Regions from separate parts of the Pseudoalteromonas sp. B62 genome, predicted to be linked through region 1. Evidence: predicted binding sites of a transcription regulator. Region 1 holds the regulator's gene; the other holds the start of a gene.
What was found. Region 1 encodes LexA, which represses DNA repair genes until DNA is damaged. Its sites were predicted from a motif close to TACTGTATNNNNATACAGTA; they were not measured.

Region 1 (4,399 bases):
CTACTATTGCAAGATCAATCAAGCTATTAATATCACTAGATTTTTGTTCTGCGGCTGGGGTGTATAAAACGAGTAAGCTAATATTGCTTTGCGCGTTAGTTGCCATAGCTGTTTGGAAGCTTTGTTCTGTTAAAATTTGTTCACTGATTGAAATAGTGTTGCTAGATTGCTGATAATCGGGTGCATGCTCAGCAGGTTGCTTGGCAGGATCTAATTCAATAAAATTATGACCAGAATGTTTATTCGGTTGCAATTTATAAACATGTTCATTTACCTTTATCGTACCAGAAATCCCTTTGTAGATTTTATCAGTGTTACTTCGTCACCATCTAAGCTTTTACCTACCCAAATTAAGTTACCAGTTGCTGATGTACTTGCTGTACTTTTGATAAATTCAATGTCACTTCCCTGAACAGGTAAAAAGAATGCATTGGTTTTTGCGCTTAGTTCGAAAAGCGGTTGTCCAAATTGAGATTGAGCATTACCTTCTTTATTAATGTTTTGCGTAAAGTTAGAGTGCTGCACTTCGAAAAGTGGGACTTGGGCATACGCATAGCCGCTAAACAATAAGCCAATAAACAATGGTGAATATTTTTTCATTTGATAATCCTTTTAAGTGTTTGTACACATAAAGTGTACATGTTAATAAGTTGTTTTCAATTTATTAACATGTGGCTGTCATCAAATTAGCCCTTAATCGTAAATATAAAGATACAAATGTTTATTTTATGTAAGCAGTCGTTGTTTCTACATAAGTGTAAAAGTGATTTATTAACAGCAAGCAATCAATGTAATTTAAATTTGCGATTTTTATTTAACTGTATATACTCACAGTTAAATGTACTGTATGGAAAACCAGTTGTATGCGACCATTAACGAAGCGCCAAGCTCAAATTCTCGAATTAGTTAAAGTTTTTATTAAAGACACTGGTATGCCTCCTACACGTGCTGAAATTGCACAAACATTAGGCTTTAAAAGTGCCAATGCTGCTGAAGAGCATTTAAAAGCGCTTGCTAAAAAAGGTGCTATTAAGATGAAACCAGGTGCAAGCCGAGGTATTCAACTTGTTGAGGAAGAAGAGCCTGAACAGTTAGGTTTACCTCTTATCGGGCGAGTCGCAGCGGGAGAGCCTATTTTGGCGCAAGAGCACGTTGAGAGTCATTGTAAAATTGATCCATTAATGTTTAAACCAGCTGCTGATTTTTTATTGCGCGTTAACGGTATGAGCATGAAAGATATAGGTATTATGGATGGTGATTTGTTAGCTGTGCATAAAACTCAAGTTGCAGAAAATGGACAAGTTGTAGTTGCTCGTGTTGATGATGATGTTACCGTAAAGCGGTTTGAAAAAGCAGGCCGAAAAGTATTATTGCATGCTGAGAATGACGACTTTTCGCCAATTGAAGTTGATCTAGAAAATGAATCTTTTAATATAGAAGGTTTAGCCGTTGGAGTTATAAGAAACGCTGATTGGATGTAGTTTTTAATTTATTTTTATAAATGCGTGCTTTTTAGCACGCATTTTTGTTTTAACATTAGCACTAAAAATATGACGTAAACAGCCAACTAATTATTTTAGCTGTAAATTTTTTTGCACTTATATTTCCCCCTCCGAATACGTTAAACCCCTTTGTTTTGCTCATATTTTGAACTTCCTGTTGACTAGTTGATTACTGACTTTTTATTAATTACTCAATATCACCTGATTGTTTTTTATACTAAAACTTGCTTGTTGTTCGTTTTTTAGCTAATTATTAATGTGCTGAGCTAATAATAACTCACAGCTTTTTAGTTTTGAGAACACACAATATACACAAACTCGTTGTTGGCGCAGCAAAACCAATCAATATTAAATAAGATTGGCTAAAAAAATAAAAATAACGAATTGGCGTTTAAGCCGTATGCCTCTTCGCTTTGCATTCGCAATAGCATCAAAGGAGCCGTCACATGGGTAAACTGACCTCTACCTTGTGGCTTATATTATGTGTTTTTTCGCACTCAGTTTTGGCGAACAGCCAATACAATATGCGCAAAGGCGTAACCGATATAAGCAATAATGTATATCAGCTGCACATGACCATATTTATAATATGTTGTGTGATTGGGGTGATAGTGTTCGCAATTATGTTTTGGGCACTTATTCATCACCGTAAATCTAAAGGGGCTGTACCTGCCCAATTTCACGAAAGCACTAAAGTAGAAATACTTTGGACTGCAATTCCGTTTGTTATTTTAATTGCTATGGCAGTACCAGCCACTAAAACCCTTATTGCAATGGAAGATGCCAGCAAAGCTGATCTCACTATTAAAATTACGGGTTCGCAATGGAAATGGCATTATGAATATATGGGCGAAGATGTAGAGTTCTACTCTATTTTGTCTACCCCGCAAGATGAAATAGCGAATCTTGCAGATAAAAACCCTAACTACTTACTTGAGGTTGATAAGCCTCTTGTACTGCCAATAAATCAAAAAGTACGATTTTTAATGACTTCTGATGATGTTATTCACTCTTGGTGGGTACCTGATTTTGCAGTTAAAAAAGATGCGAACCCCGGCTTTATAAACGAAACATGGACCAATATTAACGAAGAAGGTACTTACCGAGGCCAATGTGCCGAGCTGTGTGGTAAAGATCATGGCTTCATGCCTGTTGTGGTGGTTGCTAAATCTGAGGCTGATTTTAAAACATGGTTAGCAGATGCAAAGCAGGCTAAACAAAAAGCAGCATTAGCAGATGCCGCATTACTTGATAAAACCCTCCCAAAAGAAGAGTTAATGACTTTAGGCGAACAAGTATATATGGCTAATTGTGCAGCGTGCCATCAGCCTACGGGCATGGGGTTACCGGGTGTATTTCCTGCACTTAAAGGCAGTCCGATAGTGCTTGGCGATATAAAAGATCACATTGATGTAGTTATCCATGGACGACCCGGTACGGCAATGCAAGCTTTTGCCAAGCAGTTATCTATAAAGCAATTAGCTGCGGTTATTACTTATAAACGTAATGCGTGGGGTAATGATACGGGTGATGTTATTCAACCGAGTCAAATACAGACAGCACTTGATGCCAAAGTGGAGGCGAACTAATGAGTAGCATAGTAGAACAACCTAACGCCAATGAAGCTCATCATGCTCATCACCCAGCTAAAGGTTTTAAACGCTGGCTTTACACAACTAATCATAAAGATATAGGTAGTTTATATTTAATTTTTTCGCTGACCATGTTCTTAATTGGTGGCGCAATGGCTATGGTGATCAGAGCTGAACTATTTCAACCAGGTTTACAGTTGGTCGACCCTCACTTTTTTAATCAAATGACCACAGTGCATGGTTTAATTATGGTGTTTGGTGCGGTTATGCCAGCCTTTACAGGCCTTGCTAACTGGATGATACCACTCATGATTGGCGCGCCAGATATGGCATTGCCAAGAATGAATAACTGGAGCTTTTGGATTTTACCGTTTGCGTTCTTAATCCTATTGGCATCGTTATTTATGCCTGGTGGGGGTCCTGCATTTGGTTGGACTTTTTATGCACCACTGTCCACAACATACAGTAATGATAATACTGCATTGTTTGTATTTGCCGTACATATTATGGGAATTAGCTCAATAATGGGCGCAATCAATGTGATTGTAACCATAGTGAACTTACGTGCCCCAGGCATGACATGGATGAAGTTGCCCTTATTTGTATGGACGTGGTTAATTACTGCCTTTTTATTAATAGCGGTAATGCCAGTACTTGCAGGGGCTGTCACTATGGTACTTACCGATAAGTACTTTGCGACCAGCTTTTTTGATGCCGCAGGCGGTGGCGACCCGGTGATGTTCCAACACATTTTTTGGTTTTTTGGTCACCCCGAAGTATACATAATGATTCTTCCTGCCTTTGGCATTATATCTACAATAGTACCTACCTTTTCTCGTAAAAAACTTTTTGGTTATGCCTCAATGGTATACGCCACATCCTCCATAGCACTATTGAGCTTTATTGTATGGGCTCATCATATGTTTACTACTGGGATGCCGGTCGCTGGCGAGTTGTTTTTTATGTACGCGACCATGCTTATATCGGTACCTACAGGAGTAAAAGTATTTAATTGGGTTGCCACAATGTGGAAAGGCTCAATAACTTTTGAAGTGCCAATGCTTTTTAGTATTGCGTTTATTGTGCTGTTTACCTTAGGTGGTTTTTCGGGATTGATGCTGGCAATTACACCTGCTGACTTTCAATATCACGATACTTATTTTGTAGTGGCGCACTTTCATTACGTATTAGTAACAGGGGCTGTATTTTCGATAATGGCGGGGGCCTATTACTGGCTGCCCAAGTGGACAGGCAATATGTTTAATATCACATTGGCTAAATGGCATTTTTGGCTATCGCTGGTGA
Region 2 (4,399 bases), 1.3 Mb from region 1:
TAGAAGAGCCCGATGCGCCATTTAATGTATTTTCAAGCAGCCGTCGTGTGCTTATTAATATTGACGATGTGGCAAAAACTGAAGTCGTGCAGCCGGGTAGTCGTGTTTATTACCGCCAACTTTATGCAGGTAGTGAGGCCGACATAAATAGCTTTTACGAGTGGCTTAAACCACAAATGAAAGAAAACCAACAATGGTATGGTGTTAAAGACCGCCAATCACCCATTTCAAACAGTTTAAACCGCGCAGAGAGCTTTTATTACTTGCCGGCCTATTAGGTATTATTTTGGCTGCAGTGGCTATAGCTGTTTCAGCAAAACGTTATTGTGAACGCCAATACGACCCAGTAGCGATGATGAAAACGCTAGGCGGTAGCCGCTCAATGATCCGCAAAATATACATGCTGCATTTATTGCTTGTATGTGCAATGGCGGTAAGTATAGGGCTGTTAATTGGTTATGGCTTGCAAGAAATAGCAACAAGTTACTTATCAAAAAGTATGGGCACAGAGTTACCCTTAGGTGGCTTTAAACCTTGGCTGGTGGCTATAAGCACTGGCGTAATTTGTGCTGTTATGTTTTCTATTAAACCATTATTTGATTTATTTGATATTCCGCCGCTTAGAGTACTGCGCCGTAACTTAGGTGACAAGTTGGCAGTAAGTCGTGTGCATTTAGGTATGAGTGCGCTAACCGTGTTTTTATTAATGTGGTTATTTAGCAACAACATAAAAATAACGCTTATTTTGTTTATATCAACACTTGCGCTAATTGGTGTGCTGTTTTTAGTATCTAAATTAATATTTGGTGGTGGTCGAAAACTAGGATTAAAGCCAGGTAATAGTTGGTCGCTTGCAATTGCATCTATTCAAAAGCGTGCAAATGTGAACGCGGTACAGTTAATTAGTTTTTCATTAGCGATTAAATTACTGCTGTTTTTAGTGGTACTTAAAAACGACATGATATCTGATTGGCAATCGCAACTTCCTGCCGATGCGCCTAATGCGTTTTTAGTTAATATTACGCAAAATGAGCTTGAGCCAATTAATGAGTATTTAGCACAAAAAGATATTCAGGTATCAGAGTTTTATCCGACTATTCGTGGACGTGTAAATGCGGTAAACGGCGAGTTGGTAGCACGTTCTGTATCGCTGCAAGACAACGAGAAAAAAGACGAAGAAGCACGTGCAGGTATTGGCCGCGAGCTAAACCTTACATGGCTTAAAGATGTGCCTGACCAAAATGAAGTAACACAAGGCACGTGGTTTGGTGAAAATGCGATGGCTGAAGCCTCAGTAGAGGAGTCGATGCTTGAGCGTTTAGATGTTGAGATAGGCGATACGCTTACATTTTTAATTGGTTCGCAGTCGTTCGACGCTAAAATCACCAGTGTGCGCAAAGTTAATTGGGCCACGCTTAAACCTAACTTTTTTATTATTTTAAGCCCAGATGTACTTGCAGATTTTCCGGCAACGTATATTTCGTCGGTGCGTATAAACCCGGATCAAAAGCGTGACTTTAGCCAGTTATTACGTACTTACCCTACTATTACAGCCATTGATATTGATAACTTTGTTAAGCAAATACAAACAACTATTTCGCAAGTATCACTCGCCATTGGCTTTGTACTTGCAATTGTTGTGCTGTGTGGTGCGCTTGTACTTATATCGCAAGTGCAAGCTAGTTTAGGTGAGCGTATGCAAGAAATTGTCATACTACGAACGCTTGGCGCTAAAAGCCGATTAATTAAAAACGCGACCTTGTATGAGTTTTTATTACTAGGCGGTTTAGCTGGTTTAGTGGCCGCACTTTTTAGCGACATAGCGCTTTTAATTGTGCAGCAACAAATGTTTGATTTAGCAGGTAAGTTACACCCGCATATATGGATTATTGGTCCGGTAGCTGGCGGCGTATTTGTGGCAGGTTTAGGTTATTTAATGATTGCCCGAACACTTAAACAAAACACCCAAGGATTAGTGCGTGCCCTAGGGTAAGCTAAACTAACATGCTCCTTCAAATGCCTACCTAGTTTGTGGGCATTTTTGTTTTTCTTTGTACTGGTAATTTATACAGTACTCTGGCATTATTAGCGTAATTTAAAAATAATAACAATGGAGCGCTGTTTGGCCATTATTTTAGGGATCGATCCTGGTTCACGTTTGACCGGATATGGTGTTGTTGCCCATCAAAGTTCTAAATTTACATACTTAGGCAGTGGCTGTATTAAGTTAGCCGATCATCCTTTTCCGATTAGGCTTAAAATGATCTACCAAGGCATTACACAGCTTATTGAGCAGTTTTCGCCAGAAACCTTTGCCATTGAAAAAGTATTTATGGCGCACAACCCCGATTCAGCTTTAAAACTAGGCCAAGCTAGAGGCGCTGCGATTGTTGGGGCGGCAATGGCCGACTTACCCGTATTTGAATATTCAGCTAGGCAAATTAAGCAAGCAGTAGTAGGCAACGGTGGCGCAGATAAAACACAAGTGCAACACATGGTAAAAAATATTTTAAAACTACCCGGTACGCCACAGGCCGATGCAGCTGATGCACTCGCTATTGCGATTTGCCACGCCCACTCAGAACAAAATTTAATTAAACTAGCGGGTAGCGCAAGCAAAACCGTTAGAGGACGTTTAAGGAAATAACTATGATAGGCCGCTTAAATGGTATTTTAGTCGAAAAACAGCCACCAGAAATATTACTCGATGTAAGTGGTGTAGGTTACGAAGTACAAATGCCGATGACCTGTTTTTACGATTTACCAAAAATTGGTGAAAATGCGATTGTTTACACTCACTTTGTAGTGCGTGAAGATGCTCAACTATTATTTGGTTTTAATAATAAAGTTGAACGTGCTTTGTTTAGAGAGCTATTAAAAGCAAATGGCGTAGGGCCAAAACTTGGCTTAGCTATTTTATCGGGCATGTCGGCAAAGCAATTTGTAAGTTGTGTAAATAACGAAGACTCAACATCGCTTGTTAAATTACCTGGTGTAGGTAAAAAAACAGCCGAGCGTTTAGTACTCGAAATGAAAGACAGACTAAAAGATTGGGGTAATGATTTATTTACGCCATTTAGCGACAGCGCAGTAATAGAGCCTATGAGCGATACGACAATTGCTAATAATGCAGCGGATGATGCCGTATCGGCACTGCTTGCATTAGGTTATAAATTGCCACAAGCTCAAAAAGCCGTAAAATCGATAAGTAAACCCGATATGTCTACTGAGGTTCTTATTAGAGAATCTTTAAAATCTATGTTGTGAGTAACCCATGATTGAAGCGGATCGCTTAATTGATGCGACTGAAAAAACAAATGAAGACTCTATAGATCGTGCAATAAGACCAAAACTTTTAGCCGATTACAGAGGCCAGCCTCATGTTAAGCAGCAAATGGAAATTTTTATTGAAGCTGCCCGAACCCGTGGTGAAGCGCTCGATCATTTATTAATATTTGGCCCACCTGGGCTTGGTAAAACCACGCTTGCAAATATTGTCGCTAACGAATTACACGTAAGTATTAAAACAACATCAGGCCCTGTACTTGAAAAAGCAGGCGATTTAGCTGCGTTACTGACTAATTTAGAAGAGGGCGACGTACTGTTTATCGATGAAATACACAGGCTAAGCCCGCAAGTTGAAGAAATACTGTATCCCGCAATGGAAGACTACCAGCTTGATATAATGATTGGTGAAGGCCCAGCTGCGCGTTCTATTAAATTAGACTTACCTGCATTTACACTTATTGGTGCAACCACACGAGCAGGCTCACTTACATCGCCACTGCGTGACCGTTTTGGAATTGTGCAGCGATTAGAGTTTTATTCTGTAGAAGATTTATCGCACATAGTAGGGCGCTCAGCACATTACCTTGATTTAGAAATGTGTGACGATGGCGCTACCGAAATCGCGCAGCGCTCGCGGGGTACACCACGTATTGCAAACCGCTTATTGCGCCGTGTACGCGATTACACTCAAGTAAAATCTGACGGCACAGTAAACGCCGATGTAGCTAAGCAAGCCCTTGATATGATTGACGTAGATAAAAGTGGTTTTGATTATATGGACCGTAAATATTTACTCGCTATAATTGAAAAGTTTATGGGCGGCCCAGTAGGGCTCGACAATGTAGCGGCTGCTATTGGCGAAGAGCGCGAAACAATAGAAGATGTGATAGAACCATTTTTGATCCAACAAGGATTTATTCAGCGCACACCTCGCGGGCGAATAGTCTCTGACAGTGCATACCATCACTTTGGATTAATGCCAAAAAAGACGACTTAATCTAAATTTCAATTAATCACTTGCGCTTGCATAAGTAAATGTACAGCAAGCGCGTATACCTAATTTTATAATGTTACCCACCATATTTTCACATCGTTACTCTAAACCAAGTTA

Region 2: the regulator LexA is predicted to act here: its motif matches at 2,055-2,074, upstream of ruvC (crossover junction endodeoxyribonuclease RuvC).

Annotation. Positions count from the first base shown of each region.
Region 1 is NZ_JARLVB010000002.1:1,166,411-1,170,809, forward strand. Features, by position in the region: gene P4S71_RS09875 (M12 family metallo-peptidase) at 1-253, opposite strand, end outside; gene P4S71_RS09880 (hypothetical protein) at 277-600, opposite strand; gene lexA (transcriptional repressor LexA) at 864-1,481, shown strand; gene coxB (cytochrome c oxidase subunit II) at 1,949-3,091, shown strand; gene ctaD (cytochrome c oxidase subunit I) at 3,091-4,399, shown strand, end outside.
Region 2 is NZ_JARLVB010000002.1:2,473,831-2,478,229, forward strand. Features, by position in the region: partial or broken gene P4S71_RS15710 (ABC transporter permease) at 1-1,993, shown strand, start outside; gene ruvC (crossover junction endodeoxyribonuclease RuvC) at 2,123-2,647, shown strand; gene ruvA (Holliday junction branch migration protein RuvA) at 2,650-3,267, shown strand; gene ruvB (Holliday junction branch migration DNA helicase RuvB) at 3,275-4,285, shown strand.